DNA from 4 places in the Streptomyces sp. B8-7 genome. Region 3 is predicted to be linked to each of the others. Evidence: riboswitches for the same ligand, from Rfam matches in the RefSeq annotation. Region 3 holds a riboswitch; each other region holds the start of a gene.
The links. A riboswitch is a leader RNA that binds a small molecule or an ion and turns the genes downstream of it on or off. The one in region 3 is predicted to bind cobalamin.
Positions count from the first base shown of each region.

Region 1: linked by a shared signal. The riboswitch ahead of metE (5-methyltetrahydropteroyltriglutamate--homocysteine S-methyltransferase) and the one ahead of AC5K6T_RS06830 (cobalamin biosynthesis protein) in region 3 are both predicted to bind cobalamin.
Region 2: linked by a shared signal. The riboswitch ahead of AC5K6T_RS26145 (ribonucleoside-diphosphate reductase subunit alpha) and the one ahead of AC5K6T_RS06830 (cobalamin biosynthesis protein) in region 3 are both predicted to bind cobalamin.
Region 4: linked by a shared signal. The riboswitch ahead of AC5K6T_RS17505 (energy-coupling factor ABC transporter permease) and the one ahead of AC5K6T_RS06830 (cobalamin biosynthesis protein) in region 3 are both predicted to bind cobalamin.

Region 1 is NZ_JBYRRL010000002.1:141,216-148,836, reverse strand. It holds gene AC5K6T_RS09600 (IS1182 family transposase) at 1-201, opposite strand, end outside; gene aceB (malate synthase A) at 646-2,238, shown strand; cobalamin riboswitch at 2,567-2,785, shown strand; gene metE (5-methyltetrahydropteroyltriglutamate--homocysteine S-methyltransferase) at 2,952-5,270, shown strand; gene AC5K6T_RS09585 (alpha/beta hydrolase-fold protein) at 5,544-6,737, shown strand; gene AC5K6T_RS09580 (ABC transporter transmembrane domain-containing protein) at 6,905-7,621, opposite strand, start outside.
Region 2 is NZ_JBYRRL010000005.1:435,663-443,283, reverse strand. It holds gene mctP (monocarboxylate uptake permease MctP) at 1-535, shown strand, start outside; cobalamin riboswitch at 1,031-1,153, shown strand; gene AC5K6T_RS26145 (ribonucleoside-diphosphate reductase subunit alpha) at 1,282-3,633, shown strand; gene AC5K6T_RS26140 (ribonucleotide-diphosphate reductase subunit beta) at 3,750-4,706, shown strand; gene AC5K6T_RS26135 (GlxA family transcriptional regulator) at 5,023-5,991, shown strand; gene AC5K6T_RS26130 (bifunctional albaflavenone monooxygenase/terpene synthase) at 6,005-7,378, opposite strand; gene cyc1 (epi-isozizaene synthase) at 7,375-7,621, opposite strand, start outside.
Region 3 is NZ_JBYRRL010000001.1:1,640,941-1,648,561, reverse strand. It holds gene AC5K6T_RS06860 (VOC family protein) at 1-59, shown strand, start outside; gene AC5K6T_RS06855 (hypothetical protein) at 66-1,457, opposite strand; gene AC5K6T_RS06850 (alpha/beta hydrolase) at 1,613-2,740, opposite strand; gene AC5K6T_RS06845 (class II aldolase/adducin family protein) at 3,327-3,977, opposite strand; gene AC5K6T_RS06840 (inorganic phosphate transporter) at 4,628-5,890, shown strand; gene AC5K6T_RS06835 (hypothetical protein) at 6,009-6,230, shown strand; cobalamin riboswitch at 6,376-6,527, shown strand; gene AC5K6T_RS06830 (cobalamin biosynthesis protein) at 6,628-7,572, shown strand; gene AC5K6T_RS06825 (cobyric acid synthase) at 7,569-7,621, shown strand, end outside.
Region 4 is NZ_JBYRRL010000003.1:530,878-538,498, forward strand. It holds gene AC5K6T_RS17500 (GntR family transcriptional regulator) at 1-663, shown strand, start outside; cobalamin riboswitch at 1,098-1,283, shown strand; gene AC5K6T_RS17505 (energy-coupling factor ABC transporter permease) at 1,314-2,003, shown strand; gene AC5K6T_RS17510 (energy-coupling factor ABC transporter substrate-binding protein) at 2,000-2,461, shown strand; gene cbiQ (cobalt ECF transporter T component CbiQ) at 2,468-3,217, shown strand; gene AC5K6T_RS17520 (energy-coupling factor ABC transporter ATP-binding protein) at 3,214-4,062, shown strand; gene AC5K6T_RS17525 (S1 family peptidase) at 4,227-5,123, shown strand; gene AC5K6T_RS17530 (pirin family protein) at 5,423-6,403, opposite strand; gene AC5K6T_RS17535 (carboxymuconolactone decarboxylase family protein) at 6,526-6,981, shown strand; gene AC5K6T_RS17540 (Fur family transcriptional regulator) at 7,303-7,621, shown strand, end outside.

The DNA.
Region 1 (7,621 bases), on a different contig from region 3:
CACCACCGCCGCCGCCAGCACCTGCGGCGGCAACGACGGCCGGCCGTTGGCCGAGGGGTACATGTCCGCGAACATCTCCGGCGGCAGCAACCGCTCGCGGTGCTCGGCCAGGAACGCGAACACACTCCCCGCCGGGATCAGCTCCCGGCAGGTCTCCCATACATCCGGCCCGACCGGCTCCCCGGCCCATTCCCCCTGCACACACAACAGTCTGGCCCCGCGTCAGCACACGCGGGGCCAGAACCGAAGATTTTCAGTGATCTTCTAGGCGCTCCGCCGAGGGGTGTGGTGGGTGTCGTCGGCCGGCCTCGGCACCGGCCTCGGCACCGTCGCGGCTGAGCGCGCAGTTCCCCGCGCCCCTTGCAGAGCGTCCGCGGCGGGCGCCGCCCCCGCCGCGGCGGACGGGCTGCGCCCGGTGACCGTCCTCGGCACCGTCGCGGCCGACCGCGCAGTTCCCCGCGCCCCTTGCAGGGCGCCGGGGGCCGGACGGCACCTTGTGCGAGGTGCCGCACCCGGCCCGGTGACCGGCCGCGACACCGTCGCGGCCGGTCACGCGGTTCCCCGCGCCCCTCGCGGGGCCGCGGCGGGACGGAGGACGGGCGACCGTCTCCGCCCGCCCATCGCTCCCTTCCCTCAGGAGACCCGATGACCACCCTCGCCCCGCCCCACCACATCCGTGTCCTCGCCGCTCCGGGCCACCGGCACGACGAGATCCTCACCCGCGAGGCCCTCGACTTCGTCGGCCGGCTGGCCGCCGCGTTCGGGGAGCGCCGCGACGGACTGCTGAAGGAGCGCCGCCGGCAGGCGCTGCGGCTGGCGGCGGGATCGCCGCTCGGCTTTCCCATGGTCACCGGCGCCGTCCGGGCCGACAGCAGCTGGCAGATCGCCCCGCCCGCGCCCGGCCTGTCCGACCGGCGCGTGGAGATCACCGGCCCGCCGGACCGCAGGACGGCCGTCGAGGCGCTCAACTCCGGCGCCTCGGTGTGGATGGCGGACTTCGAGGACGCGACCGCCCCGCTGTGGGACAACGTCGTCGGCGGTCAGCTGACCCTCCTCGACGCGGTCGAACGCCGTCTCGCCTTCACCGGCCCCGACGGCGAGGAGCACCGCCTCGGCGAGCAGGTCGCCACCGTCATGGTCCGCCCCCGCGGCTGGCACCTCGACGAGGAGCACCTGGAGCTGGACGGCCGGCCCGTGCCCGCCTCGCTCGTCGACTTCGGCCTGTACTTCTTCCACTGCGCGCAGCGGCAGATCGATGCCGGACGCGGCCCGTACTTCTACCTCCCCAAGCTGGAGAACCGCTACGAGGCCCGCCTGTGGAACGACGTGTTCCTGCTCGCGCAGGAACTGCTCGGCATCCCCCGCGGCACGGTCCGGGCCACCGTGCTCATCGAGACCATCACCGCGGCGTTCGAGATGGAGGAGATCCTCCACGAGCTGCGCGAGCACAGCGCCGGCCTCAACGCCGGCCGCTGGGACTACCTGTTCAGCCTGATCAAGACCTTCGGCCACCGCACCGACTTCCTGCTGCCCGACCGGGCCAAGGTGACGATGACCGCCCCCTTCATGCGGGCGTACACCGAACTGCTGGTGCGCACCTGCCACAAGCGCGGGGCGCACGCCATCGGGGCCATGGCCGCCCAGGTGCCCGGCCGGGACGCGGCCGCCGACGAGGCGCTGCTCGCCGCGGTCCGCCTGGACAAGGAGCGGGAGGCCGAGGACGGCTACGACGGCTCCTGGGTCGCCGACCCTGCCCTGGTCCCGGTCTGCCGCGAGGTGTTCGACGGGGTCCTCGGCCGTCACCCGCACCAGCTCGACCGCACCCGTGACGACGTCGAGGTCACCCCGGCCGACCTGCTGTCCGTGCGCCGGGTCAGCGGCCCGCCGACCCCGGAGGGTGTGCGCACCAACATCGCCGTCGCACTGCGCTACTTCGCCGCCTGGCTGCACGGGCAGGGCGCGGTCGTCCTCGACGGCCTGATGGAGGACGCGGCCACCGCCGAGATCGCCCGCGTGCAGATCTGGCAGTGGCTGCGGCACCGGGTGACCGACCGCGAGACGGTGCTGCGGCTCCTCGACGACGAACTCGCCGCGCTCACCGCCGAGCACCCCTACGCCCCCGCCGCCGAGGTCAGGGACCTGTTCGAGCGGACGGCGCTGGCCGGGGAACTGCCCCTGTTCTTCACGCCGGACGCCTACGCCCGCCACCTGGTCCGGCGGACCGGGTCCACGGGGTGACCGCAGCGATCCACCGCGGCGGCGCGGCCGGCGGCCGGCGGAGGGGCGCGGGCGCCACCGCATCCCTCCACCGCGGGTCCGGCGAGCCGCCGCACGCGCCCGCGCCGCCGCCCCGGCGGACGGCGCATGCAGGACCCCCCGGCCGCACCGGGCGCGGGGTCCACCACGACGACCGGGTCCCAGGGTGAGGACCCGGCCGGACGCGGGCTGAGGGGCCCGCCACACCGCCGGGGTGAGGGTCCCGGCGGGGTGACACAGGGAACGGGCGGGAAGCGCACCCACGCGCTTCCCGCCCCTCGTCGTGCTCTCGGCCCCGCCGCACTGCCGTAGGCTGCTCGCAGCAGCTGGTTCGCCCCGTCCGCCAGGCGGGAGCGTCGCAAGAGGGAACCCGGTGGGAATCCGGGACTGCCCCGCAGCGGTGAGCGGGAACGACCGCCGTCATGAGCACTGGGTCCGGAAGGGCCCGGGAAGCGACGGCCAGTAGGTGCCCTGACGACGTCAGGGCGGGCCCGCGAGTCCGAAGACCTGCCAACTGCCCGCGTGCGAACCACTCGTGCGCGGACATCCCGGTGACCTCGAGGGCGGGTCGGCGTACACACCAGGCGGACGACCGTGCCCCGCCGCGCGGAGCCGGGTCCGCCCGGTTCGTCGTCCCTTCGCGCTCTCGTCCCGTCTCCGGGATCTCAGGGATTCATCTCGCGAAGGAGATCTCCGTGACAGCGAAGTCCGCAGCCGCGGCAGCACGGGCCACCGTGCACGGCTACCCCCGTCAGGGACGGAACCGGGAACTGAAGAAGGCCGTCGAGGGCTACTGGAAGGGCCGCGTCACCGCCGACGCGCTCCGCGCCACCGCCGCCGAACTGCGCCGGGCCACCTGGCGGCAGCTCGACGAGGCGGGCCTGGACGAGGTGCCGACCGGCGACTTCTCGTTCTACGACCACGTCCTCGACACCACCGTCATGGTCGGCGCCGTCCCCGAGCGGCACCGTGCCGCCGTCGAGGCCGACGCCCTCGACGGCTACTTCGCCATGGCGCGCGGCACCCAGGAGGTGGCGCCCCTGGAGATGACCAAGTGGTTCGACACCAACTACCACTACCTGGTTCCGGAGCTGGGCCCGGACACGGTGTTCGCCGCCGACTCCGGCAAGCAGGTCGCCGAGCTGACGGAGGCCCTTGCGCTGGGCCTCTCCGCCCGCCCGGTGCTCGTCGGCCCGGTCACCTACCTCCTGCTCGCCAAGCCCGCCCCCGGCGCCCCCGCGGACTTCGACCCGCTGACCCTGCTGGACCGGCTGCTGCCCGTCTACGCCGAGGTGCTCGCCGATCTGCGCGCCGCAGGCGCCGAGTGGGTGCAGCTCGACGAACCCGCCCTGGTCCAGGACCGCACCCCTGCCGAACTGGCCGCGGCCGGGCGGGCCTACCGCACCCTGGGCACCCTCACCGACCGGCCGAAGCTGCTGGCCGCCTCGTACTTCGACCGGCTGGGCGACGCGCTGTCGGTGCTCGCCGGGGCGCCGGTGGACGGTCTCGCGCTGGACTTCACCGGGGCCGCCGCCGCCAACCTCGACGCGCTCGCCGCCGTCGGCGGGCTGCCCGGCAGGCGTCTGGTCGCCGGAGTGGTCGACGGCCGCAACGTCTGGGTCAACGACCTCGCGGGGTCCCTCGCCACGCTGGGCACCCTGCTGGGTCTGGCCGGCCGGGTCGACGTCGCCGCCTCCTGCTCCCTGCTGCACGTGCCGCTCGACACGGCGGCCGAGCGGGACGTCGCACCGCAGATCCTGCGCTGGCTGGCCTTCGCCCGGCAGAAGACCGCCGAGATCGTCACCCTGGCCCGGGGCCTCGCCCGGGGCACCGGCGCCATCGCCGCCGAACTGGCCGCCAACCGCGCCGACCTGGCCTCCCGGGCGGACTCCCCCGTGACACACGACCCGGCCGTACGCGCCCGGGCCGCCGCCGTCACGGAGGCCGACTCCCGCCGCCCGCAGCCGTACGGCGAGCGGGCCGCCGCGCAGCGCGCCCGCCTCGGCCTGCCCCTGCTGCCGACCACCACCATCGGCTCGTTCCCGCAGACCGGCGAACTGCGCACCGCCCGCGCCGACCTGCGCTCCGGCCGCATCGACAGCGCCGGCTACGAGGAGCGGATCAGGGCGGAGATCCGGGAGGTGATCTCCTTCCAGGAGCGGACCGGCCTGGACGTCCTGGTGCACGGCGAGCCCGAACGCGACGACATGGTCCAGTACTTCGCGGAGCGGCTGACGGGATACCTCGCCACACGGCACGGCTGGGTCCAGTCCTACGGCACCCGCTACGTGCGTCCGCCGATCCTGGCCGGCGACGTCTCCCGCCCCGGGCCGATGACGGTGCGCTGGACCGCCTACGCCCAGTCCCTGACCGGCCGTCCGGTCAAGGGCATGCTCACCGGGCCCGTCACCATGCTCGCCTGGTCCTTCGTCCGGGACGACCAGCCGCTCGGCGACACCGCCCGGCAGGTCGCGCTCGCCCTGCGCGACGAGGTGGGCGACCTGGAGGCCGCCGGCACGTCCGTCATCCAGGTGGACGAGCCCGCGCTGCGCGAGACGCTGCCGCTGCGCGGCGCCGACCGCCCCGGCTATCTGGCCTGGGCCACCGAGGCGTTCCGGCTCACCACCTCCGGGGTGCGGCCCGGCACGCAGATCCACACGCACATGTGCTACGCCGAGTTCGGTGACATCGTGCAGGCCATCGACGACCTCGACGCCGACGTGATCAGCCTGGAGGCCGCCCGCTCCCGCATGCAGGTGGCCCGGGAGCTGGCCGCGCACGGCTGTCCGCGTGAGGCGGGCCCCGGCGTGTACGACATCCACTCGCCGCGCGTGCCGGACGCCGGGGAGATCGCCGGCCTGCTGCGCACCGCGCTGAAGGCCCTCCCCGCCGAACGGCTCTGGGTCAACCCGGACTGCGGTCTGAAGACCCGCGCCTGGCCCGAGACGCGGGCCTCGCTGGAGAGCCTGGTCGCCGCGGCCCGCACCGTCCGCGGGGAACTCCCCGCGTCCTGACCCCGGTCCGTGACGCGCCGGGGCCGGGGCGGCTTCGCCCCGGCCCCCTCCGGGTACCGTCCGGCGCCGCCGCCCCGGCGGGCGCGGCGTCAGGCGGTACCCGGTACCGCCCGCCGGCCCGGACCGTCGTACGCGAGGACCGGGAAGCGGCCCTCGTCCTCGTCGGACGGGTCGGTGTTCGTTGCGGACGACTCCCGCCTGCCGTTTGATTAGGTTAGCCTCGCCTCATCGAAGAGGCGGGCTTTCCCGATCCGTTGCGACAAGGAGACGTTCATGCGGGGCCATGCGGCCGAACCGGCGGACGTGTTCGCCGGGTTCGGGCTGTCCGGCGTTCCGGGCACCGACGCGTTCTGGGCGGCGGCCCGGTCACCGGTCCCGGTGGCCTCCGACGGCCACGTCGCCGGCGGCGGCGGCGACACCGGCGGCGGCGGCGACACCGACAGCGACGGCAACAGCAACAGCAACAGCAACAGCAACAGCAACAGCAACAGCTGGACGACGCTGTTCCTGTGGCGCGGGCAGTCCCCCGCGCGGGTCGGTTTCGAGAGCTGGTCGGAGCCGGTGCCGCTGCGCCGCTGGGGGGACACCGACTGCTGGTACGCGACGGTGTCCATGCCCGCCCGGCTCCGGGTGACCTACCGGTTTCTCGTGGACGGGGCGGCGTACGCCGATCCGCTCAACCCCGTCGGCGCGGGCGGCGACCGCTCCGTCGCCGCCACCCCCGACGCCCCGGAGCAGCCGGACTGGCCCGCGGTGGCCCCCGACGAGGTGCTGCCCCTGCCGCGGACCCGTATCCGGTGGGCGGGCGGCGGGCTCGGCCGGCGCACCGTGCGCGTCCATCCGGCGGGCGGCGGCGGTCCTGTGGTCCTGCTGCTCGACGGCGACGACTGGCTGTATCTGCACCCGGCGATGTCCGCGTTCGACTCCGCCGTCGCCGCCGGCCGGATGCCGCCGGTCACCCTGGTGTTCCTGCCGGCGAAGGACCGGGCGGCGGAGTTCGCCTGCCGGCCCGGGCTGTGGGAGGCGGTCCGCGGCGAACTGCTGCCGCTGGTCGCGGAGTGCGGCGTGCCCGCCGACCCCGGCCGGCTCGTGGTCGCCGGGCAGAGCCTGGGCGGGCTGAGCGCCCTGTACGCGGCCCTGGAGTTCCCCGGGCTGGTGTCCCGCGTGGCCTGCCAGTCGCCGTCGCTGTGGTGGACCGCGGACGCGGCGGACCGGCCGGACCCCCTGGCCGGCCCGGTCGGCGGGGCGGTCGCCGCCCGGCTGCGTGAGCGCCCCGCCCCGCCCGGCCTGCGGATCGCCTTCGACGTGGGCGAGCACGAGAGGCGGATGCTGCCCCACTGCGCGCTGGCGGAGGAGCTGTTTCGGCGGTCCGGGGCCCGGGTGCGGGTGTCGCGGTCCCCGTCCGGCCACGACCGGGCGGGCTGGCGGCACGCCCTGCTCCGGGACGTGGCCTGGGCGCTGGGGTGACGCCGGCCGGGCACCGCCCCGCAGGGGCGGCCTCCGGTGCGGCAGCCCCGGCCCCGGGCGGCCGCACCGGAGGGACGGCGCCGCACGGGGCCGCGGCGCCGCGGCCCCGTGCGGCGGGCGGCGGGCGGCGGGCGGCGGGCGGCGGGCGGCGGGCGGCGGGCGGCGGCTCAGCGGGCCACCGCGCGGCCGTAGCCCTCGTCGGCGGCCAGCAGGCGGCGGTGGGTGTCCTCGGCCGCGACGACGCCGTCGTCGAGGACGAGGACGCGGTCGGCGGCGTCCAACAGGGCCGGGCTGCTGGTGATCACCACGGTGGTGCGGCCCCGGCGCAGCTCGGCCACGTTGCGGGCGATGAGCTGCTCGGTCACCGCGTCCACGGCGGTGGTCGGGTCGTGCAGCACGAGCACGTCGGCGTCGGCGGCCAGCGCGCGGGCCAGGGAGAGCCGCTGGCGCTGCCCTCCGGACAGGTCGGCGCCCCGGTCCCGCACCGCGTGGTCCAGCCCTTCGGCGTGCAGGGCCACCACGTCGGTCAGCAGGGACGCCTCGACGGCCTCGGACACCGTCCGGCTGGTGCCGGACGGGTCGATGTTGCTGCGCAGCGTTCCGGCGAAGACCTCCCCGTCGTAGGGGTTCACCAGCAGCAGCTCCCGGACCGCCGTGACGGACAGGCCGGCGAGCGGATGCCCGCCGAGCCGCACCACGCCCTCGTACGCCTCCGGCGGCACGCGCAGGGCCAGCACGGCCGCCAGGTCGGCCGCCGCGCGCGGCCGGTAGGCGGCGACAGCCACGAACTCTCCCGCCTTCACCCGGAAGCTGAGTCCGCGCAACGCCCCGTGGCGGACGCCGTCCAGCTCCAGGTCGCCGCCGGGCACCGGACGCAGCGAGCC
Region 2 (7,621 bases), on a different contig from region 3:
CGCGGCGAACCTCTTCACCCGCAACGTGTACAAGGACTTCATCCGCCCGGACGCCACGCCCAAGCAGGAGACCCAGGTCTCCAAGGTGGTGTCGCTGCTGGTGAAGGTCGGCGCCCTGGTGTTCGTGCTGACCATGGACAAGACGGTCGCCATCAACTTCCAGCTGCTCGGCGGCATCTGGATCCTGCAGACCTTCCCGGCCCTGGTCGGCGGCCTGTTCACGCGCTGGTTCCACCGCTGGGCGCTGCTGGGCGGCTGGGCGGCCGGCATGGTCTACGGCACGGTCGCCGCGTACGGCGTGGCCTCCCCCACGCAGAAGCACTTCGGCGGCTCGGCCGAGGAGATCCCGGGCATCGGTGAGATCGGCTACATCGGCCTCACGGCCTTCGTCCTCAACGCCGTGGTGACGGTGGTCCTGACCGTCGTCCTGAAGGCGGCGAAGGCCCCGGAGGGCGTCGACGAGACGCGGCCGGAGGACTACACCGCGGACGCGGGCGACCCGGGCGTACGCACCGAACTCCCCGTGACCCGCTGACCCCCGCACCCCGCCCCCGGGCACGCGGGGAACCGCACACCCAGGCACCCGGGGAACCACGCCCCAGGGACGCGGGGAACCACGCACCACACCCACACGCCCACACCCCCACACCGCCTCACCCATCCCGCCCCAACCCCCAAGGCGCCCGCGGAACCACGCCCCCAGGGGCGCGGGGAACCGCGCGAGAACCACCGCACACCCGCACCACACCGCGCACCCCGCACCCCGCACCCCACCACCAAGGGGCGCGGGGAACCGCGCGAGAACCACGACACACCCCGCACCACGCCGGCAAGAGACGCGGGGAACCGCGCAGGACCCGCCCCACAGCGCGGTCCCGGCACGGTCCCGCCCGGCCACGGGCACCCGCAGCGGGCCGCCCTCCGCACCCCGGAGGGCGGCCCGCTGCCGTGCCGTTGCACGGAGTTGACGCTCTGAAGTCACACGGCGACACAACATATGGTGGCGTCACCGGAACCCGGCACTAGATGTATGCTCATCCTCGCTGTCGCCGCAGGGGAATCCGGTGCGAATCCGGAACTGTCCCGCAACGGTGTACTTGTGTGTTTCCACACAGCGAGCAGTCCGAAGACCTGCCGACAGCGCGTGCCCGGCCGCCCCGGCCGGACCGCCCTGACGTCCGGGCCTCGTGGAGTGGGCCGGTGGACGCGACGCCCCGTGCGCTCGTGTGCTGCCCCCTGCCCTCCGCCAGGCCCTCCGTGCCGAGCGAGGGAGAGCTCCCAGTGACCATCGCGCCAGCAGACCCGGCCTCAGCCGTCCGGACCGACGAGGACGCCCCCGGAACAGCCTTGCTGCGGACCCTCACCGAGCTGACCGCGGACCTCCCCGACGCCGACCCCGGCCGGGTCGCCGCCGCCGCGCTGCGCGGCCGTTCGGCCCAGGCCGACGAGGCGGAGCTGCGCGAGCTGGCCACCGAGGCCGCCGCCGGGCTCATCTCCGAGGACCCCGCCTACTCCCGGCTGGCCGCCCGGCTGCTGACCCTCTCCATCCGCGCGGAGGCCGCTTCCCAGGGCGTCACCCGCTTCACCGGGTCCGTCGCCGTCGGGCACCGCGAGGGCCTCATCGCCGACCGCACCGCGGAGTTCGCGCGGCTGCACGGCGCCCGGCTGGACGCCCTGGTCGACACCGGCGCCGACGACCGCTTCGGCTACTTCGGCCTGCGCACCCTGCACTCCCGCTACCTGCTCCGGCACCCGATCACCCGGCGGGTCGTCGAGACGCCCCAGCACTTCCTGCTGCGGGTGGCGTGCGGTCTCGCCGAGGACGACACACCCCGCTCGGTCGACGAGGTCGCCGCGCTCTACCGGCTGATGAGCCGTCTGGACTACCTGCCGTCCTCGCCCACCCTGTTCAACTCCGGCACGCGGCACCCGCAGATGTCGTCCTGCTACCTGCTCGACTCCCCCCTCGACGAGCTGGACTCCATCTACGACCGCTACCACCAGGTCGCCCGCCTCTCCAAGCACGCCGGCGGCATCGGGCTGTCGTACTCCCGGATCCGCAGCCGCGGTTCGCTGATCCGCGGGACCAACGGGCACTCCAACGGCATCGTGCCGTTCCTGAAGACCCTGGACGCCTCGGTCGCCGCCGTGAACCAGGGCGGCCGCCGCAAGGGTGCCGCCGCGGTCTACCTGGAGACCTGGCACTCCGACATCGAGGAGTTCCTGGAGCTGCGCGACAACACGGGCGAGGACGCCCGCCGTACGCACAACCTGAACCTCGCGCACTGGATCCCCGACGAGTTCATGCGGCGGGTGAACGCCGACCAGGACTGGTCGCTGTTCTCCCCCGCCGACGTGCCCGAACTGGTCGACCTGTGGGGCGAGGAGTTCGACGCCGCCTACCGGCGCGCCGAGGCGGCCGGCCTGGCCCGCAGGACGATCCCGGCCCGCGAGCTGTACGGCCGGATGATGCGCACCCTGGCGCAGACCGGCAACGGCTGGATGACCTTCAAGGACGCCGCCAACCGCACCGCGAACCAGACGGCCGAGCCCGGCCACACGGTCCACTCCTCCAACCTCTGCACGGAGATCCTGGAGGTCACCGACGACGGCGAGACCGCGGTCTGCAACCTGGGCTCGGTGAACCTCGGCGCGTTCGTCCGGGACGGCGGCATCGACTGGGAGCGCCTCGACAGCACCGTCCGCACGGCCGTCACCTTCCTCGACCGGGTCGTCGACATCAACTTCTACCCGACCGAGCAGGCGGGCCGTTCCAACGCCCGCTGGCGCCCGGTGGGCCTCGGCGCGATGGGCCTGCAGGACGTGTTCTTCAAGCTGCGCCTGCCGTTCGACTCGCCCGAGGCGCGCGCGCTGTCCACCCGGATCGCCGAGCGCATCATGCTCGCCGCCTACGAGGCCTCCGCGGACCTCGCCGAGCGCAACGGGGCGCTGCCCGCCTGGGAGAAGACCCGGACCGCCCGCGGGGTGCTGCACCCCGACCACTACGACGCGGAGTTCACCTGGCCGGAGCGCTGGGCGGCGCTGCGCGAGCGGATCGCCCGGGTCGGTATGCGCAACTCGCTGCTGCTGGCGATCGCGCCCACCGCGACCATCGCCTCCATCGCGGGCGTGTACGAGTGCATCGAGCCGCAGGTGTCGAACCTGTTCAAGCGCGAGACGCTGTCCGGCGAGTTCCTCCAGGTCAACTCCTACCTGGTGCAGGATCTGAAGGACCTCGGCGTGTGGGACGCCCGCACCCGCGAGGCGCTGCGGGAGGCCAGCGGCTCGGTGCAGGGCTTCGCGTGGATCCCCGAGGACGTGCGGGCGCTGTACCGCACGGCGTGGGAGATCCCGCAGCGCGGCCTGATCGACATGGCGGCGGCCCGCACCCCGTTCCTGGACCAGGCCCAGTCCCTGAACCTGTTCCTGGAGACGCCGACGATCGGCAAGCTCTCCTCGATGTACGCGTACGCCTGGAAGTCCGGGCTGAAGACGACGTACTACCTGCGCTCGCGCCCCGCGACGAGGATCGCGCGCGCCGCGCAGGCCACCGTCCCCGTCCAGCAGGCGGCCCCGGCCGAGGACGTCGCCTGCTCCCTTGAGAACCCCGAGTCCTGCGAGGCCTGCCAGTGATGTCCACCGACCCGACCCCCCACCAGCCGTCCGCCGCGACGGCAGCCGGAAGCGAGGCCGGCGGCGCGCGGGCCCCCCGCCTGCTGGACCCGGGCTTCGAGCTGACGCTGCGCCCGATGCGCTACCCGGACTTCTACGAGCGCTACCGGGACGCCATCAAGAACACCTGGACCGTCGAGGAGGTGGACCTGCACTCGGACGTCGCGGACCTGGCGAAGCTGACGCCCGAGGAGCAGCACCTCATCGGCCGGCTGGTGGCCTTCTTCGCCACGGGTGACTCGATCGTGGCGAACAACCTGGTGCTCACGCTGTACAAGCACATCAACTCCCCCGAGGCGCGCCTGTACCTGTCCAGGCAGCTGTTCGAGGAGGCGGTGCACGTCCAGTTCTATCTGACGCTGCTGGACACCTACCTGCCCGACCCGGAGGACCGTGCGGCCGCCTTCGCCGCGGTGGAGAACATCCCCTCCATCCGGGAGAAGGCCGGGTTCTGCTTCAAGTGGATCAACGAGGTCGAGAAGCTCGACCGGCTGGAGTCCCGGGCCGACCGGCGCCGCTTCCTGCTGAACCTCATCTGCTTCGCGGCGTGCATCGAGGGCCTGTTCTTCTACGGCGCCTTCGCGTACGTCTACTGGTTCCGCAGCCGGGGCCTGCTGCACGGTCTGGCGACCGGCACCAACTGGGTGTTCCGCGACGAGACCATGCACATGAGCTTCGCGTTCGAGGTGGTGGACACCGTCCGCAAGGAAGAGCCGGAGCTGTTCGACGACGCGCTGCAGCAGCAGGTCACCGACATGCTGAAGGAGGCGGTCGCGGCCGAGCTCCAGTTCGCCCGCGACCTGTGCGGCGACGGACTGCCCGGGATGAACACCGAGTCCATGCGGCAGTACCTGGAGTGCGTCGCCGACCAGCGGCTGACCCGGCTGGGCTTCGCGCCGGTCTACGGTTCGGAGAACCCGTTCTCCTTCATGGAGCTCCAGGGAGTTCAGGAGCTGACCAACTTCTTCGAGAGGCGTGCCTCGGCGTACCAGGTGGCGGTGGAGGGCACTGTCGACCTGGACGAGGACTTCTGACCCTCGGCCTGCTTGATCAGACGGTCGATCCGGCGCTCGTGGGCTGCTCCCACGAGCGCCGGACCTGCGACGACGAGGAAGAGGACGACGACTGCGAGGTATGCGACGAGTGCGTTCATGCCTTCAGTCTCCAGCGCGGCGACCCTCCCTCCCAGTGGCAGGACTGCCGCACACCCTCGAATTACTGCCAGCCTTGGGGCACACTGGCGGCATGCTGCCGCGCCGCCCCGGAGGACCCTCCCCCGGATCCCGGTCCCACGGGGTCGTCCCCTGCGGGACGGGTGCGGCCGGGCGCGGCGGGCTGACGAGGTGAGTCGTGCTGAGCAACGTGGCCGTCGTCCTGCTCGACGGCGTGCATCCCTTCGAACTGGGCGTGGTCTGCGAGGTGTTCGGCCTCGACCGCAGCGACCAGGGGCTCCCGGTGTACGACTTCGCGGTCGTCTCCGCCGAGGGCCCCTCGCTGACCACGCACGTCCCCGGGTTCACCGTCTCCACGCCCCACGGCCTGGACCGGCTCGACGAGGCCGACCTGGTGGTGGTGCCCGCCGGGAACGACTACCTGGCCCGCACCTGGCCGCCCGCGCTGCTCGACGCCCTGGTGCGGGCGGTGGAGCGGGGCTCCCGGGTGCTCAGTGTGTGCTCCGGGGTGTTCGTGCTGGGCGCCGCGGGACTGCTGGACGGGCGGCGCTGTGCGGCGCACTGGCTGCACGTGGCCGAGCTCGCCCAGCGCCACCCGCTGGCGGTGGTCGAACCCGATGTGCTGTACGTCGACGAGGACCCGGTGTTCACCTCGGCCGGCACGGCCGCCGGCATCGACGCCTGTCTGCACATCGTGCGCAAGGAGGCCGGCACCGAGGTCGCCAACACCATCGCCCGCCGGATGGTCGTGCCCCCGCACCGCGACGGGGGCCAGGCGCAGTACGTGGAGCGCCCGCTGCCCGCCGCACCGTGCGACACCGTCGGCGAGGTGCTCGCCTGGATGGACCGCAACCTCCACGAGGAGGTCACCGTCGAGCAGCTCGCCGCCCACGCCCACATGTCTCCGCGCACCTTCGCCCGCCGCTTCCAGCAGGAGACCGGGACGACCCCCTACCGGTGGATCCTGCGCCAGCGGGTGCTGCAGGCCCAGCGGCTGCTGGAGGCGACGGACGAGACGGTCGACGCCATCGCCGGACGCACCGGGTTCGGCACCGCGGCCGCCCTGCGCCACCAGTTCGTGCGGGCGCTGGGAACCACGCCGAACGCCTACCGGCGCACCTTCCGCGGTCCCGGGGCGGCCGCCTGAGCGGCGGCCGGGCTCAGCGCGGCACGGCACGCACCAGCAGCCGTCCGGGACGAAGGGTGATGCCGACCCGGGTGGCGTCGTCGGATCCGGCCACCTGCTCCAGCCGGAACCGCGCGGCCAGGGCCGCGGTGACCAGGGTCAGCTGGGCCATCGAGAAGTGGTCGCTCGGGCACTTCCGATTGCCCACACTGAACGGGCTCATCGCGTATTTCGGCACGTCCTGAGCGCGTTCCGGAAGCCAGCGGTCGGGGTCGAACTCCAGGTTCCGGGCGTACGAACGGGGGTCGCGCTGGATGGCGTACGGGCTGTAGACGATGTCGGCCCCGGCCGGAATGCGATACCCGCCGAGTTCGGTGGCGGTGACCGCGCGGCGGGTCAATATCCACACCGCGGGCCGCAATCGCATCGCCTCCACGACCACATTGTTGGTGTGGCCGAGCCTGCGGACGTCCTCGAATGCCACGGGCCGCCCGCCACCGGTCACGGATTCAACCTCCGCACACACACGGTCCGCGTGCTCGGGGTGTTCGGCGAGTACGTGCAGCAGCCACATGATCGTGGAGGCCACGGTTTCACTGCCGGGGGTGAGTATGGCGACGACCTGGTCGTGGATCTCCTGTTCCCCGATGGGGTCGCCATTGTCGTCCTTCGCCTCCAGCAATGCCGTCAGCAAATCGTCCGGCCTTTGCCCGGACGCCCGCCGCTCGGCGACGATCTCGTCGACGAGGAGATGCAGATCGGCCAGGGCGCGGTTGAAGGCCCGGTTCCCGGGCAGCGGCAGCCGGTACAGCGGCCCGAGCGGCACCACCATCCGCCGGTACATGCCCCGGAAGACGACGGCGAGCGCGGCGCTGAGCCGCTCGGCGCGCTCGTCCATGAACTCGCCGCGCAGCAGGCAGCGGGCCGCGATGCGCACCGCCACCCGGAAGGACTCCGCGGTGCAGTCGACGGTCCCGCCGGTCCAAAAGCGTTCGACGAGTGCGTGCGCCTCCTCCTCCATGACCGGGCCGTAGCCGGGGATCGCGTCCAGCCGGAACGCGGGCTGGACGGTGCGCCGCTGGCGCCGGTGGCGGGAGCCGTTGGCGGTGGCCACGCCCTCCTTGCCGAGCAGGCCCTCCAGGGACTCCCAGAGCGGGCCGTCGATCTTGAAGTCGGGGCTGAGAGCGAGCGCCCCGGTCAGTTCCGGGGTGGTGACGGCGTACACCGTCTTGGGGCCGAGCCGGAGCCGGACGACATCGCCGTGCTCCCGCAGCCGGGACATGAAGCTCAGTGGGTCGCGGGCCAGTTTCCAGCCGTGGCCGAGCAGCGGGACGCGGCCCTGGGCCAGGGGCGGCTCACGCAGTGCGGGTGCGTCGGTCCGCTCGGGACGGACGGACTCTGCGGTCATTTCTCACCTGCCGACTCGTTGTTGACGTACGGGGGTGTGGCGCGGTCGTCCCAGCTGTCGACCCGGTAGCGGCCGGACTCGTGGTGGAACCAGTACACGGAACTGAACCAGTTCCGCATGTTCCCCACGCAGGCGCGCACGGCAGCGCTCAGCTCCTTTCCCCGGAGGGTTCCGTCGGACAGGACGTCGGCGAACCGCAGCGCTTCCTGTTCGACCACGAGGAATTCGCCGACGCAGTCCTCC
Region 3 (7,621 bases):
GGGACGCCGAGGGCAACATATGGAGCTTCGGCACGTACGCACCCGCGCTGGGCGGTTGAGCCGGCTCAGCTCCCCCCGGTGTGCACCTGGAACGCCGCCCGGCGCACGGCCTTGGCCAGGGCGGGGTCGGGGTGGGCCGCGGCGAGGGCGACCAGGACCTGCACGGTGCGCGGGTGGCCGACCGCGCGGACCTCGTCGAGCAGGGCGGGCACGGTCGGCTGGACGGCGGACTCCAGGTGCCGTACCAGCATCGGGGCCTCCCCGTGGTCGGCGACCGCGGCCGCGGTGTCGACCCACAGCCAGGTGGCCTCCTGGCGGGTGAGGACCTCGTGGGCGTCCTCGGGGTCGGTGCCGTCGTGCTCGGCCAGCCACAGCAGGGCGTAGGGGCGCAGGGCCGGCTGGCCGAGCACCGCGCGGACGTCGGGTTCGGCGGGCGCCCCGACCACGCGCAGGGCGTCGAAGGCCAGGCCGCGCAGCAGGGCGTCCTCACCCCCGGCGGCGGCGAGCAGCTCGGTGACGGCGCTGCCGACGGGCCGCGCGGCCAGCCAGGCGCGGTACTCGGCCCGGGCGGCGTTGGGCCGCAGCTGGGCGCAGCCGCGCAGCATGTCCTCGGCGGCGGCCTCGATGTTGCCCGCGGGGCTCTGCGCGGCGACGCAGATCTGCTCCAGCTTGATCCACACCGCCCAGCTCCCGAGCGGGGTCAGGGTGGCCTGGGCGGTGTCGTAGGTGAGGGCGCCGACGGAGCCGAGCGCGTGCAGCGCCCAGTCGAGGAGGGGGGCCAGCGGGGTGTCGTGGCGCGGCTGCTGCGGCTCGGGCTGCGGGCCGTAGGGGATCTCGCAGCGTTCGGTGCGCAGCTCGGTGACCCGCTGCTCCAGCAGGTCCAGCAGTTGGGCGACGGGCACCGGACCGGCGGACAGCTGGAGGAAGGAGAGCACCTGGGGCATGGCCGAGACGACCTCGGCGACGGCGGCGGGCTCGTGTCCGGCGGGTTCCGGATGGGCGAGCGACCAGGCGTCGAAGAGGGCGACCCAGCCGCGCAGCACGGCGCTGTCGTCGCGGTTCCAGGCGCGCAGCCGCCAGCCGGGGCGGGCACTGTCGCCGTGCACCTCGACCAGGCCGGAGAGCCGGGCGGTGTCCCAGTCGGCGCGGACCTGAGCGGATGTCAGGCCGAGGTCGGACGCGGCCCCTTCGGCGGTCGCGTCGGACAGGGTCGCCTTGCCGTCGGCCGCGCCCGGCCGTCCGGGGCGCAGGGCGGCGTCGGCCCAGCGGGCCACGCGGGCCGCGCCCGCCAGCTGGGAGCGTGCCATTTTGGCCAGCTCCGCGGGGGCCGGGGTGCCTTCCGGAGGGCGCGGGGCGGGGCGGCGCGGACGCCGCTGGTCCGTCGCCCGTGGGGCGGTGGCCAGGGGTCGTGGGCGGACGAGTCGAAGCCTGGAGTCGCGCGGGATACGGGACGTCACGGGGGCAGTCTTCCGGTTGACGGTCCGAAAACCCAAACGGAATGTCACGGCGGGCGACGGGACTGGCCAAGGCACGGGGTCCCGGGTGCACCGAGGAGGTGGGAACAAGCCAGGGCCACGGGCACAAGCGGAACGTACGCGGCCGGTGACCGTCGTCACACCAGCGGGGTCAGGAAACGGCGCATGGCCTCCTGGTAGGCGGCCGGATCGGGGTTCCACATGGCGCCGTGCGGTGCGGCGGGCACGGTGCGCAGGGAGATCAGGCCGGGGCGGCGGCCGGCGAGCCGGCGGGTCGGGGTCCAGTTGGCCACGGTGTCGCCGGGCCCGTGGAAGATCAGGGCCGGCGCGGTGAGGGTGTCGGCCTCGGCGACCGTCCGGCCGGGGTCGCCGTGCAGGCCGGTGCGGCCCTGGGCGGCGCGGACGGCGAGCGGCAGCAGGGCGCCCGGGGTGTGGTGGGCGGCGGCCAGGGCGCGCAGGGTGGCCTGCCAGTCCAGCACCGGGGAGTCCAGGACCAGCCCGCGGACGCGCTCGCGGACGGCGGAGCGCACCGCGGTGTGCAGGCACATCGCCGCGCCGGTGGACCAGCCGAGCAGGATGACGCGCCGGGCGCCGTAGCGCACGGCGTAGCGGATGGCGGCGTCCACGTCGCGCCACTCGGTCTCGCCGAGGTGGTTGAGCCCGTCCGGGGAGCGGGGGGCGCCGAGGTCGCCGCGGTAGGCGAGGGCGAGGACGGGGAAGCGGAGGTGGTGCAGGAAGTCCATGACGTTCAGGACGAGTTCGCGGGTGGCGCCCAGGCCGTGCACCGCGATCACCCAGGTGTCGCGGGCCCCGGGCACGAACCACGCGGGCAGCGAGCCGAGTTCGGCGGGGATGTCGATGTCGGCGTGGTCCAGGCCGAGGGCGCTGGTGGGGTTGCCGACGTGCACGTTCGGGGTGAGCCAGACGTGGTCGCCCGGTTCGAGGCTGCCGTGGGTGACGCGTTCGAGGCGGCGTACGACGGTGTCGGCGGAGTGCGGGGCGGACTCCAGGACGGGTCCCACGACGGCGTGGCTGGCGTCGCCGGACAGGCCGTAGGTGCCGGGGCGCAGCGAGGCGAAGTCCCGGGTGAGGGTGACGCGACCGGCGGCCGTGCCGTGCACGGTGAGCCGTGGCTCGGTCGGCAGCGGGCGGCCGGGCGGCGCCTTCAGCGCGGCATCGCTGGCGAGGCGTCCGGCGGCGACTCCGGCCGCGCCGGCTGCCAGGGCGACGGTGACGGCGGCGGCCGTGGCGGTGACAGTGCGCACGGCTTCAGTGTCCCGGCGCTCCGGCCGGGCGGCCAGCGGACCGGAGCGTTCGAGGGGGCCGCCCTCACGCCGTCGGCTCGGGCTCACACCGTCCGGCCGCCCTCACGCCATCGGCTCGGGCTCACACCCTCCGGCCGCCCTCACGCCATCGGCTCAGGCTCACACCCTCCGGCCGCCCTCACGCCATCGGCTCAGGCTCACACCCTCCGGCCGTCCTCACGCCGTCGGCTCGGGCTCACACCGTCGGGTCGGGCCGGGGTCCGGTCCGCCGCGGCGGCATGAGGACGCTCCGACGGCTCCCGGGCCGGCCGGCCCGGCCGGGTCCCGGCGGAGCGGCCCGGGCAGTCGGCCGGGCCCGGCAGGCCACGCGCGTCCGGCGGACCTGGCGGGCCCCGCCCCGGAGGTGGCCCGCTGCCCGTCGCCCGCCGGCGTCAGGCCCCCGGCCCCGACCCCCGGGACCTCGGGCCCCGCTCTCCTGGCCCCGTGACCCCGGCTCCAGGCGCCCGAGCCCCGTGACCTCCGGCCCCGCTCTCCTGCCCCCGTGACCCGGCTCCCGGCTCCCGGCTCCCGGCTCCCGGCTCCCGGCTCAGTTTCCCTGCCGGCCGTATCCCTTCAGGCGCCGGCCCGCCTCGGTGAGCTGCTCGCGGGTCAGCAGGGCCGGTGTCAGGCCGGGGACGGAGGACGCCGTGAGCCAGACGCGGCACATCCATTCGAGCTGGGCCGTGCGGTCGTAGGCCTGGTCGAGGGTGGTGCCGTGGGCCAGGGTGCCGTGGTTCCGCAGCAGGCAGGCCGTGCGGTCGGCCAGGGCCCGGAGGGCGTGCGCGGCCAGTTCCTCGGAGCCGTAGGGCGCGTAGGGGGCCACCCGGACCGGGCCGCCCAGTGCCGCGGCCATGTAGTGCACGAGAGGGAGTTCGGGAACGAGGGTGGACACCGCGGTGGCGTGCACGGCGTGCGTGTGGACGATCGCGCGGGCGTCCGTGGCGCGGTACACGGCCAGGTGCAGGGGCAGTTCGCTGGTGGGTACCAGCTCCCCCAGCAGCTGTCTGCCGTCCGGGTCCGTCGCCGTGATGTCGTCCGGGCCGAGCCGGTCGTAGGGGACGCCCGACGGCGTGACGAGCACGGTGTCCCCGACCCGTACGGAGACGTTGCCGGAGGTGCCGACGACGAGACCGTCGGTGACGGTGCGCCGGGCCGTGGCGACGAGGTCAGCCCAGGCCGCGGCCTCGCCGGGAAGCACCGCGCGGCGCCGTGCCCCCGCCCCGGCCGGCCCGCCCGCCGCGCCCGCCCCACCGGCCTCCGTCCCGGGCTCCGCCGGCCGCCCGGCCCCTTCGGCCGCCGACCGCCCGGCCGCGGGCTCCGCCGGCCGCCCGGACCGCCCCGAGGGCCCGGCGCCCGCCGCTCCGGCGGCGTCCCCGGCAGCACCGGTGGCCGCCGGCGCCGCGCTCCGCCCGGCGGCCCGCTCCCCCGGCCCGGTCCCGGCCGCCGCCCCGGCCGCCGCCCCGGCCGCCGCCCCGCCGGCCGGGCCTCCGGCCCCCGCCGTCCCCCCGGGCACGCCTGTCTCGGCGCCCGGCGCGTTCCCGTGTTCGCGACGCTGCTCAGCCATGCCGCGATCCTTTCAGGCGTCCGGCGTGCAGGGGTGCCGGACCACGGCCGGACGGGAGGGTGACGAGGATCTCCTCCGCGATGGGCGGGGCCGACGGAGGGGCCGCGCTGAGGCCGTCCGAGGCCTGATGGAGCCTCGGTGGGGCGGAGCGCAGGCGCGGGACCCGGCCTGTGGAGCCGCACACCCCGCCACGGACACTCTGGAGACCTGCTGAGTTCACCTTTCGTTCACCTGGGTTACGTACGTTCAACCGGCCAATGACCTTCGAACGATTGCCTGGGTAAATGGAAAACCTCTCACTGATCCTCGCGATTGTGGTGATCACCGCACTCGCGTTCGATTTCACGAACGGTTTTCATGACACCGCCAACGCGATGGCCACGACCATCTCGACCGGTGCGCTCAAGCCCAAGGTCGCGGTGGCCATGTCCGCCGTCCTCAACCTTGTGGGTGCTTTCCTCTCCGTGGAGGTCGCGAACACGATCTCCAAGGGCCTGGTCGACGAATCGGGCATCCGTCCGGAGGTCATCTTCGCCGCCCTGGTCGGGGCGATCCTCTGGAACCTGGTGACCTGGCTGGTCGGTCTGCCCTCGTCGTCCTCGCACGCCCTGATGGGCGGTCTGATCGGCGCCACCATCGCCTCGGCGGGCGCCGGCGCGGTGCACGGCGACGTGCTGGTCACCAAGGTGCTGATCCCGGCGATCGCGGCCCCGCTGGTCGCGGGCGTCGCCGCGCTGTTCGCCACCCGGCTGACCTACGTCCTCGGCAGGAAGGCCTCCGGAAAGGCCGAGGCGAAGGGCTACCGCGCCGGGCAGATCGCCTCCGCCGGCCTGGTCTCGCTCGCCCACGGCACCAACGACGCCCAGAAGACGATGGGCATCATCACCCTGGCCCTGATCGCCGGCGGCTCCCTCGCCCCCGACTCCGACCCGCCGATGTGGGTCATCCTCTCCGCGGGCCTGGCGATCGCGCTCGGCACCTACCTCGGTGGCTGGCGCATCATCCGCACCATGGGCAAGGGCCTGACCGACCTCCAGCCGCAGCAGGGCTTCGCCGCCCAGACCAGCGCCGCGACGGTCATCCTCGCCTCCTCCCACCTCGGCTTCTCGCTCTCCACGACCCACTCGGTGTCCGGCTCCGTGATGGGCGCCGGCCTCGGCCGCAAGGGCGGCGTGGTCCGCTGGTCCACCGCGACCCGCATGTTCGTCGCCTGGGGCCTGACCCTGCCGGCCGCCGCGCTGGTCGCCGCGCTCGCCGAGTGGATCACCGGCCTCGGCGACTGGGGCACCGCGGTCGTGGCGGTCTTCCTGGTCGCCTCCAGCGCCGCCATCTGGAAGCTGTCCCGCCGCGAGGTCGTCAACCACGCGAACGTCAACCACCCGCACGGCGACGCCACCGAGGAGCCGTCCGGCGTGGTCACCAGCGCCATCGCCGCCGTGATCCCGCCGCCCACGGCCGCCGCGGCCGAGGAGGCCGCCGCCGTGGCGGCCTCGGTGCCCGCACCCGCGGGCCCCTCGGACCCGGCCGCCTCCGGCGCCACCGCCTGAACCCACACCCCTCCGGTACGCCCGACCGCACCGGTCCGCAGGAGCACACCGGTACGAAGGACCACACCGGTCCGCAGGACCACACACCGGTACGAAGGAACACGAAGGAAACAGCAGCATGAAGATCGACTGGGCGGCCCTCGGCTCCGTGTTCGGCGTCAGCCTCGTGGCCACCGTGGCTCTCGTGGGCCTGTTCACGCTCGGCGTCGTCGGCCTCTCCCACCGGGAACGGGCCCAGGAGCGGGGCGGTTCCGCCGCCCTCGCCGCCACCGGCGCCTACACCTGCTTCGCGGCCTGCGCGGCCGCGGTCGGCTACGGCATCTACCTGATCATGGCCTGACCGGCAGCACACCTCGCGCAGCGGCGGCGGGGCCGGGACCACGGTGTCCCGGCCCCGCCGCCTCGTGCTGCCCGCCCCGGGCCGCGCCACGGCCACGAGGACGGGGCCCACCCGGCCCGTGCGCTCCCGTCCCAGGTCAGCAGCCAGTTGACGGCCGTTCGGCGGTCGTGGTCAACTTCCTGGGCCAACTACGGCGGCAACGGAGGAAGCCGGTGTGAATCCGGCGCGGTCCCGCCACTGTCACCGGGGTAGACAACCCCGGGAGCCAGGAACTCCCGCCGCCGGTCTCGTCGAACCAGGGCGTGGACACCCTGAGTGAGGACACATCGCCATGCTCGGCTGCCGAACACGGCCCACCACCCCTGCTCCGCCCGCCCTCCCGGCCGGCTGAGCCGCGATGCGTGCCGCCCGCATCCACGCGTACGGCGCCGCCCTCGGCCTTCTCGGCGACCTCCTGCTCGGCGATCCGCGCCGCGGCCACCCGGTCGCCGCGTTCGGCCGTGCCGCGGCCGTCACGGAGCGGCTGCTGTGGCGTGACCACCGCGGCTGGGGCGCCCTGCACACCGCGCTGTGCGTGGGCGGCACGGCCGCCCTCGGGGCCGCGGCCGCGCGCGCCGTACACCGCTCCCCCGCCGCCTCCGTCGCGCTGACCGGCGCCGCCACCTGGGCCGTCGTCGGCGGCACCTCGCTGGCCCGGGAGGCCCGCGCCGTCGGCCGGTCGCTCGACCGGGGCGACCTCGGCGCCGCGCGCGCCCGGCTGCCCCACCTGTGCGGCCGCGACCCGCAGGCGCTCGACGCCGACGGGATCGCCCGCGCCGTGGTGGAGTCCGTCGCCGAGAACACCTCCGACGCGGTCGTCGGCGCACTGGTGTGGGGCGCGGTCGCCGGAGTGCCCGGTCTGCTCGGCTTCCGCGCCGTCAACACCCTGGACGCGATGGTGGGCCACCGCTCGCCGCGCCACCTGCGCCACGGCTGGGCCGCCGCCCGCCTGGACGACCTCGCGGGCTGGCCCGGCGCGCGGCTGACCGCCGCGCTCGCCGCGGCCGCCGGACCCGACCCGCGCGGCGCGGTCCGCGCCTGGCGGGCCGACGCCGGCCGGCACCCCAGCCCCAACGCCGGCCCCGTGGAGGCCTCCTTCGCGGGCGCCCTCGGCGTGCGGCTCGGCGGCACCCTGGCCTACGGCGGACGCACCGAGCACCGGCCCGTCCTCAACGCGGCGGCAGGCCGGGCCGTCGCCGCCGCCGACATCGACCGGGCGGTACGGCTCTCCCGCCGGGTCGGCTGGCTCGCGCTCGGCGTCACCGTCGCCGCGCGCCTGATCGTGGAGAGGCGGAAGAAGTGAGCGGAGGCCTCCTCGTCGCGGGCACCACCTCCGACGCGGGCAAGAGCGT
Region 4 (7,621 bases), on a different contig from region 3:
TCGGGCGAACTCGAGCCGGGCGAGGTGTACTCGGCTCCCGGCCTCGCGGAGGACTTCGGCATCTCCGCGACACCCGTGCGCGAGGCCATGCTCGACCTGGCCCGGGAGGGCCTCGTCGAGCCGGTCCGCAACAAGGGCTTCCGGGTGACCGAGGTCGACGAGCGCGACCTCGACCAGTACAGCGAGATCCGCATGCTGATCGAGGTCCCGACCGTCGGCCGGATCACCCGCGGCGCGCCCCGGGAGGAACTGGAGGCGCTGCGGCCGGTCGCCCAGGAGATCGTGGCCGCCGCCCGGGCCCACGACCTCATCGGCTATCTGGAGGCCGACCGGCGCTTCCACCTGTCCCTGCTGGCGCTGGCCGGCAACGACCGGCTCGTCGAGACGGTCGGCGACCTGCGCAAGCGGTCCCGGCTGTACGGTCTGACCGCGCTGGACGAGCGCGACCGGCTGATCCCGTCGGCCGAGGAGCACCTCGAACTGCTCGACCTGATGATCGCCGGGGACGCCGAGGGCGCGGAGGCCTGCATCGGCCGCCACCTCGGGCACGTCCGGTCGCTGTGGGCGAGGAACGTCCCGGAGGGGCGGGCTCAGGACGCGGCGGCGAGGCAGGGGCACGGTCCGGACCGCGGACCCGGCGGACGGCTGGGCGCGGTGTCCTGAGCGGCGGGCCGGCGCACCGGCCCCCTGTCACCCGGGACGTACCGGGACCACCCGCGGCGGACGGTGCCGGCCCGCACGGCACACGCCCGCCGGCCCGGCCCCGCGCCCACCGTCCCGGGCCCGCCGTCCCGGGCCCGCCGTCCCGGGCCCGCCGTCCCGGGCCCACCGTCCCGGGCCCACCGTCCCGGGCCCACCGTCCCGGGCCCGCCCTTTTGCCTGTGCGGACCCCCTGCACCCGGTTCTCTGTGCGGACCCCCTGTACCCGGCGACCGGCCGCACCGGCACACCCGGCCCGACGAGCAGCCCGGACGGGGGCGCGGGAAGGGTGGCGTCGGGGCGCGCACCGGCACGCATGCGGCCCCCGCACGGTTCGAGCGCCCCCCAGTCCTCCGTCTCGGAGGACGAGCCCGCTTGTCACCGCCTACCACCGCGGACTAGGGTCGCCACGCCTTGGTGAACGGGAAATCCGGTGTGGAACCGGTGCGGCCCTCGCCACTGTGATCGGGAAGTCCGGCTCCGGCCCGCAAGGGCAGCCACTGGGTCCCTCAAGGACCCGGGAAGGCGGAGACCGGGCGGTGTCACCCGTCAGCCAGGAGACCGGCCAGGGCGCGTCAACCATCCACGAGGTGCTGGAGAGGGTTCGCTCAAGCATGCACATAGCCGAGGGATTTCTGCCTCCGGCGCACGCGATCGCCTGGGGCGTCGCGTCCGCGCCGTTCGTCGTCCACGGAGTCCGCTCCCTGACCCGGGAGGTCAGGGAGCATCCCGACAGCACACTGCTCCTCGGTGCGTCGGGGGCCTTCACCTTCGTCCTGTCCGCGCTCAAACTCCCCTCCGTCACCGGAAGCTGCTCCCACCCCACCGGAACCGGGCTGGGCGCCATCCTGTTCCGGCCGCCCATCATGGCCGTGCTGGGCACCATCACCCTGCTGTTCCAGGCCCTGCTGCTGGCGCACGGCGGACTCACCACCCTCGGCGCCAACGTGTTCTCCATGGCCGTCGCCGGCCCCTGGGTCGGCTACGCCGCCTACCGGCTGCTGCGCCGCTACGACGCGCCGCTGATGGTCGCCGTGTTCCTCGGAGCGTTCCTCGCCGACCTGGCCACGTACTGCGTGACCAGTGTGCAGCTCGCGCTCGCCTTCCCCGACCCGAGCAGCGGATTCCTGGGCGCGCTGGGGAAGTTCGGCTCCATCTTCGCCGTGACGCAGATCCCGCTCGCGGTGAGCGAGGGCCTGCTCACGGTGCTGGTGATGCGGCTCCTCGCCCAGTCCAGCAGGAGCGAACTGACCCGGCTCGGCGTGCTGGCGGCCGCCCCCAAGCCCGAGGCGGTGGCCCGGTGAAGCGCGCCACGAGGATCAACCTGCTGCTGCTGGCGCTGGTCGCGGCGCTCGCCGTCCTGCCGCTGGCGCTCGGTCTCGGCGACCACAAGGAGGAGCCGTTCACGGGCGCCGACGGCGAGGCGGAGACCGCGATCACGGAGCTGGAACCGGACTACGAGCCGTGGTTCACCCCGCTGTACGAACCGCCGTCCGGGGAGATCGAGTCGGCGCTGTTCTCGCTCCAGGCGGCGCTCGGCGCGGGTGTCCTCGCCTACTACTTCGGGCTGCGTCGCGGCCGGAGGCAGGGCGAGCGGCGGGCCGCGGCAGCCGGAGGCGACCATCCGTCGGACACGGCCGGCGCGGCCCACCCGTCGGACACGGCCGGCGCGGCGGGCACGGCCCACCGGACGGACGCGGCCGTCCCGTCCCCGGCTGCGGAGCCCGCCGCGGACGGCCGGGCCGCCTCCGGACGGGGCTGAGTCCGCGTGCTGCCCATCGACGCGGCGGCGCACGGCAGCCGCTGGCGCCGCCGCCACCCCGTGGACAAGGCGGTGCTGGGGCTGGGGCTGACCGTGCTGGCGGTCTCCCTGCCGCCCTGGCCGGGCGCCGCCCTCGTCCTGGTCACCGCCCTGGCCGTGCTGCTGGGCCCGGCGCGGGTGTCCGGCCGCCGGCTGTGGCGGGCCTACCGGGTGCCGCTCGGGTTCTGCGCGACCGGCGCGGTCACGCTGCTGGTGCAGGTCGGCGGGCCCGGCGGGCCGGTGTCGCTCGCGGAGGGGGGCGCCGTACGGGCCGGGGAACTGATGCTGCGCACCTCCGCCGCCTCGCTCGGCGTGCTGCTGTTCGCGTTCACCACACCGCTGTCCGACCTGCTGCCGCGCCTGGTGCGGGCCGGGGTGCCCGCACCGGTCGTGGACGTGGCGCTGGTGACGTACCGCATGAGCTTCCTGCTGCTGGACTCGGTGCGCCGGGTCCGCGAGGCGCAGGCGGCAAGGCTCGGGCACACCTCCCGTGCGGCGGCCTGGCGTTCGCTGGCCGGGCTCGGCGCCACCGCCTTCGTCCGGGCCTTCGACCGTGCGGCCCGGCTGCAGTCCGGGCTCGCCGGCCGCGGCTACGACGGCACCCTGCGCGTGCTGGTGCCCGAGTCCCGCGTCTCCGCCCCCTTCACGGCCGCCGCGCTGGCGCTGCTCACGGCCGTGACCGCACTGACCCTGGTCCTGGAAAGGCTGCTGCCGTGACCGAACCCGCCGTCGTCGCCCTGCACGGGGCGTCCTTCGCCTACGAGGACGGCCCGGACGTCCTCGACGGGCTGGACTTCGCCGTACGGGAGGGCCGCGCGCTGGCGCTGCTCGGCCGCAACGGCAGCGGCAAGACGACCCTGATGCGGCTGCTGAGCGGCGGACTGCGGCCGCACTCGGGGCGGTTGACCGTCGACGGGGAGCCCGTGACGTACGGACGGGCCGGGCTGACCCGGCTGCGGACGACGGTGCAGCTGGTGGTGCAGGACCCCGACGACCAGCTGTTCGCCGCGTCCGTGGCCCAGGACGTCTCCTTCGGGCCGCTCAACCTCGGCCTGCCCGACGCCCAGGTGCGGGCACGGGTCTCCGAGGCGCTGGCCGCACTGGGCATCACCGCGCTGGCCGACCGGCCCACCCATCTGCTGTCGTACGGGCAGCGCAAGCGCACCGCGATCGCCGGGGCGGTCGCGATGCGGCCGCGGGTGCTGGTGCTCGACGAGCCGACCGCGGGACTCGACCCCGACGGTCAGGAGCGGCTGCTGGCCACCCTGGACGCGCTGCGCGCGGGCGGCACCACGGTCGTCATGGCCACCCATGACGTCGACCTCGCCCTGCGCTGGGCCGACGACGTCGCGCTGCTGACCCCCGAGGGTGTGCGGACCGGCGCGGCGGCCGGACTGCTGTCCCGCACCGACCTGCTCGCCGGCGCGGGGCTGCGGCTGCCGTGGGGCATAGCCGCCGCCGAACTCCTGCGCGCCCAGGGCCTGCTGGCGGCGGCCGGGGCGGGGCCCCGTACGGCCGAGGAGCTGGCGGCGCTCACACGGCGGTCGGCCACCGGGAGTTGATCCGGCCGGCCGGGGGCGGCGGTGAGTGAACCTGCGCGGTGCGGATCCCGTCTGGCAGGGCGACCTGCCACACGGCGGCCCGACTGCCCCGGCCCCGGGCTCGGTTGCGGCGCCGGGGCGGTTGGCCGCCCAGTGGCTCCCACCGAGATCGGAGAAGACCCCTCATGCGTCTGTCCACCCCCCACGGACCGGCGGCGCGGCGGTTCACCGCCGTCACGGCCGCGTGCGGTGCGGCCCTCGCCCTCACCGCGGCCTCGGCCGCGTCCGCCCACGCGGCCGGCGCTCCGGCACAACACGGGCGTCCCGTCGCACACATCATCGGCGGCGTCCAGCAGCCGGACGGCAGGCACCCGTTCATGGCGGCGCTGCTGTCCACCGGCCGCGGCAAGCCCGTCGACCGGCAGTTCTGCGGCGGCAGCCTGCTGGCGCCCACCCTCGTCATGACGGCCGCGCACTGCGTGACCGGCACCGAACCCAAGGAGATCGAGACAGCCGTCGGCCGGACGGTGCTGAGCAACACCCGGCAGGGCCAGCTGCGCAAGGTCACCGACATCGTGGTCCACCCCCGCTACACGCGGGGTCAGGAGGCGTACGACATCGCTTTCCTGGTCCTCGGCAAACCCGTCAAGGGCATCGCTCCGGTGCATCTGCCGACCGTCGGCACGGACGCGCTGATCCGCCCCGGGGCCAGGGCCACCGTGGCCGGCTGGGGCAATGTGAACACCGAGGTGCCGTCCTACCCGAACCGGCTGCGCGCCGTGGACGTGCCGATCGTGTCCCACATCGAGTGCAAGGCCTCGTACCCGGACTACGACAGGAAGGTCAACGTCTGCGCCGGCGTCGAGGGCCGGGACTCCTGCCAGGGCGACAGCGGCGGGCCGCTCTTCCGCAAGCTGAAGGGCCGTCAGGGCGTGTACCAGATAGGCGTCGTGTCGTACGGCGACGGCTGTGCCGAGCAGGGTGCCCCGGGCGTCTACACCTACACCGGGTCCGAGCGGCTGTGGGACACGCTGGGTGAGTCGGCGAAGGGCAAGCGCGTGAAGCGGATGCTCGGCCGCTGAGCCTCGGGGCGCCCGGGCCGGGCGGGGCGCGACGCCCGGTCCGGCCCGGGCGCCGGTACGGCGGTGACGGCCGGTCGGGCCGTCACCGCCGCACCGCGCGGGGCGGAGGCCGGGCGGGGGCACCGCCCGCCGGCGCGGCGGGCGTCGCCGCGGACGTGCCGCCCGCCCGCCGGCGCGGCGCGGGGCGGCGCGGGGCGGCGCGGGGCGGCGCGGGGCGGCGCGGGGCGGCGCGGGGCGGCGCGGGGCGGCGCGGGGCGGCGCGGCGCGGGGCGGCGCGGCGCGGGCGCCGGGCCCGGCGGTCAGCTCGGGTTGCGCCGGGTCCTCAGCGGGGTCGTGGGGAGTTCCGGGGCGGGCAGGCGGTCGCCCGGGTAGCCGGAGACCTCACCGAAGCGGTCGCCGCTCACCCAGTCCTCGCGGGCCCGGCGGATCTCCTCGTCCGTGCGGGCGACGAAGTTCCACCACATGATGATCTCCTCTCCGAACGGGGGCCCGCCGAGCAGCACGATCCGGGCGGGGACGCCGTCCTCGGCGGACAGCGTCAGCGCGGTGCAGCCGGGGTGGACGTAGCCCAGTCCGGCCCGCTCCAGCACGGTTCCGGCGGCGCGCACGCGGCCCCGGTCGACCAGGACGCCGTGCTCGAAGGAGCTGTCCACGTCGAGGGTGAGCGAGGCGCCGGGGGCGAGGACGATCTCGGCGCCGAGCAGGGGGGTGAAGGTGGGCACCGGCGACACGGAGCCCGCGAGGCCGCCGAGGAAGACCCGGATCTCCGCCCCGCCGACCGTCACGGGCTCGGGCACGTAGTGCCGGAAGTCGCGGGCGGCGTCGCGGTGTTCGAGCGGCAGCGCCACCCAGAGCTGCACGCCGTGCAGGACCGTGGTGCGGTCGGTGGAGACCTCGGAATGGGCGATGCCGTGGCCCCCGGTCATCAGGTTGAGCTCGCCGGGGCGTACGCGGGCATGGCTGCCGAGGCTGTCCCGGTGCTCGATCTCTCCGGCGAACAGCCAGCTGACGGTCTGCAGCCCGGTGTGCGGATGCGGCGGCACCACCATGCCGCCGGTGGCCGTGACGTCGTCGGGGCCGTAGTGGTCGGCGAAGCACCAGGCCCCGATCAGCGTGCGGGCCCGCTGCGGCAGCGTCCGCCGCACCGTCATGGCGCGCGGCCCGCCGAGGGGCACGTCCCGCGCGGTGAGGACGTCGACCCGCGGCCGGTCGGCCGTCGTCGCGACCACCGGGTCCGTCCCGCAACGCACCTTGTCCGGTCCGGTTTCGGTGTTGCTCATCGAACTCCTCCACACCACGATATTTTACTTTTCAACAATACCGTTCCCCCACGATACGCGCTCGCGCCGCACGCCACGACCCGGACCGGGCGGCACCGAGGACGACCCCCGAGGAGCCCGGCGTGAACGGCACTCCCCCGCCCGAGGCGGACCGGCGGATCCACATCGACATCGACATCGACATCGACAAGGAGACACCGCAGGCCCACCGGGCGCTGCCGCGGACCGCCGAGGCCGGGCGGGCGGCCGCCGCGGAGGCCGGGCTCGACCGCAGGCCGACGGGGCTCGTGAACCTCCGGGTGCCGCAGATCGACAGCTGCGCGTACCGCCTGCACGTCCACGCCCGGGCGGCGCCGCGCGCGGGCGAGACCACCCAGCGCCCGGGCGTGCTCGCGGCCCGTTCGGCCGGGGCGACGACCGCGGCGTCCGACGCCGCGGCGCGGGAGCGCACGTACACGACGGTGCGGCAGGCGCTCACCGACCGCCAGATCTCCGCGGTGATCCGGGGGGCGATCACCATCGACGCCTTCAACCGGGTCCCGGCCATGAGCGGACACCCCGTACGGCCCGAACACTGACGATCCGGGCGCAGATCCGGGCAGCGTCCCGGGCACCGCCCCAGCCTCGCACGGCCGCACCCCGCCGACACCCCCGACACGGGCGGATCCGGTGCGCGGCCCCGCACCCCGGGTGCGCGCACGGGCGCCCCACGGGTCCCGCCACGGGCCGGCCCGGAATCCGCGGCGCTCCGGGGGTCGCCTGCCACAGCGGGCGAAGTAGCATATTCAGGACAACAAATCAAGATGTGCGACAGCAAAGATCTCTCGACGGCGACACGAACAGACTTGCCTGGTTCGTTTCCTTGAATCATTCGTGTTTATGAGGGTAGGTTCGGACCCATGACCGCACCGGGGAATCCGACCGCCGCCGAGGACCTGCGCGGTGCCGGACTGCGGGTGACCGCGGCCCGAGTGGCACTGCTGGAGACCGTCCGAAACGGCGACCACCTGGGAGTCGACGCGATCGCGGCGGGCGTCCGCGACCGCGTGGGCCACATATCCCTCCAGGCCGTCTACGAAGCCCTCCACGCGCTCACCTCGGCGGGACTCGTCCGCCGGATCGAGCCGGCCGGCAGCCCGGCCCGGTTCGAGGGGCGGGTCGGGGACAACCACCACCACGTCGTCTGCCGGTCGTGCGGCGCCGTCGCCGACGTCGACT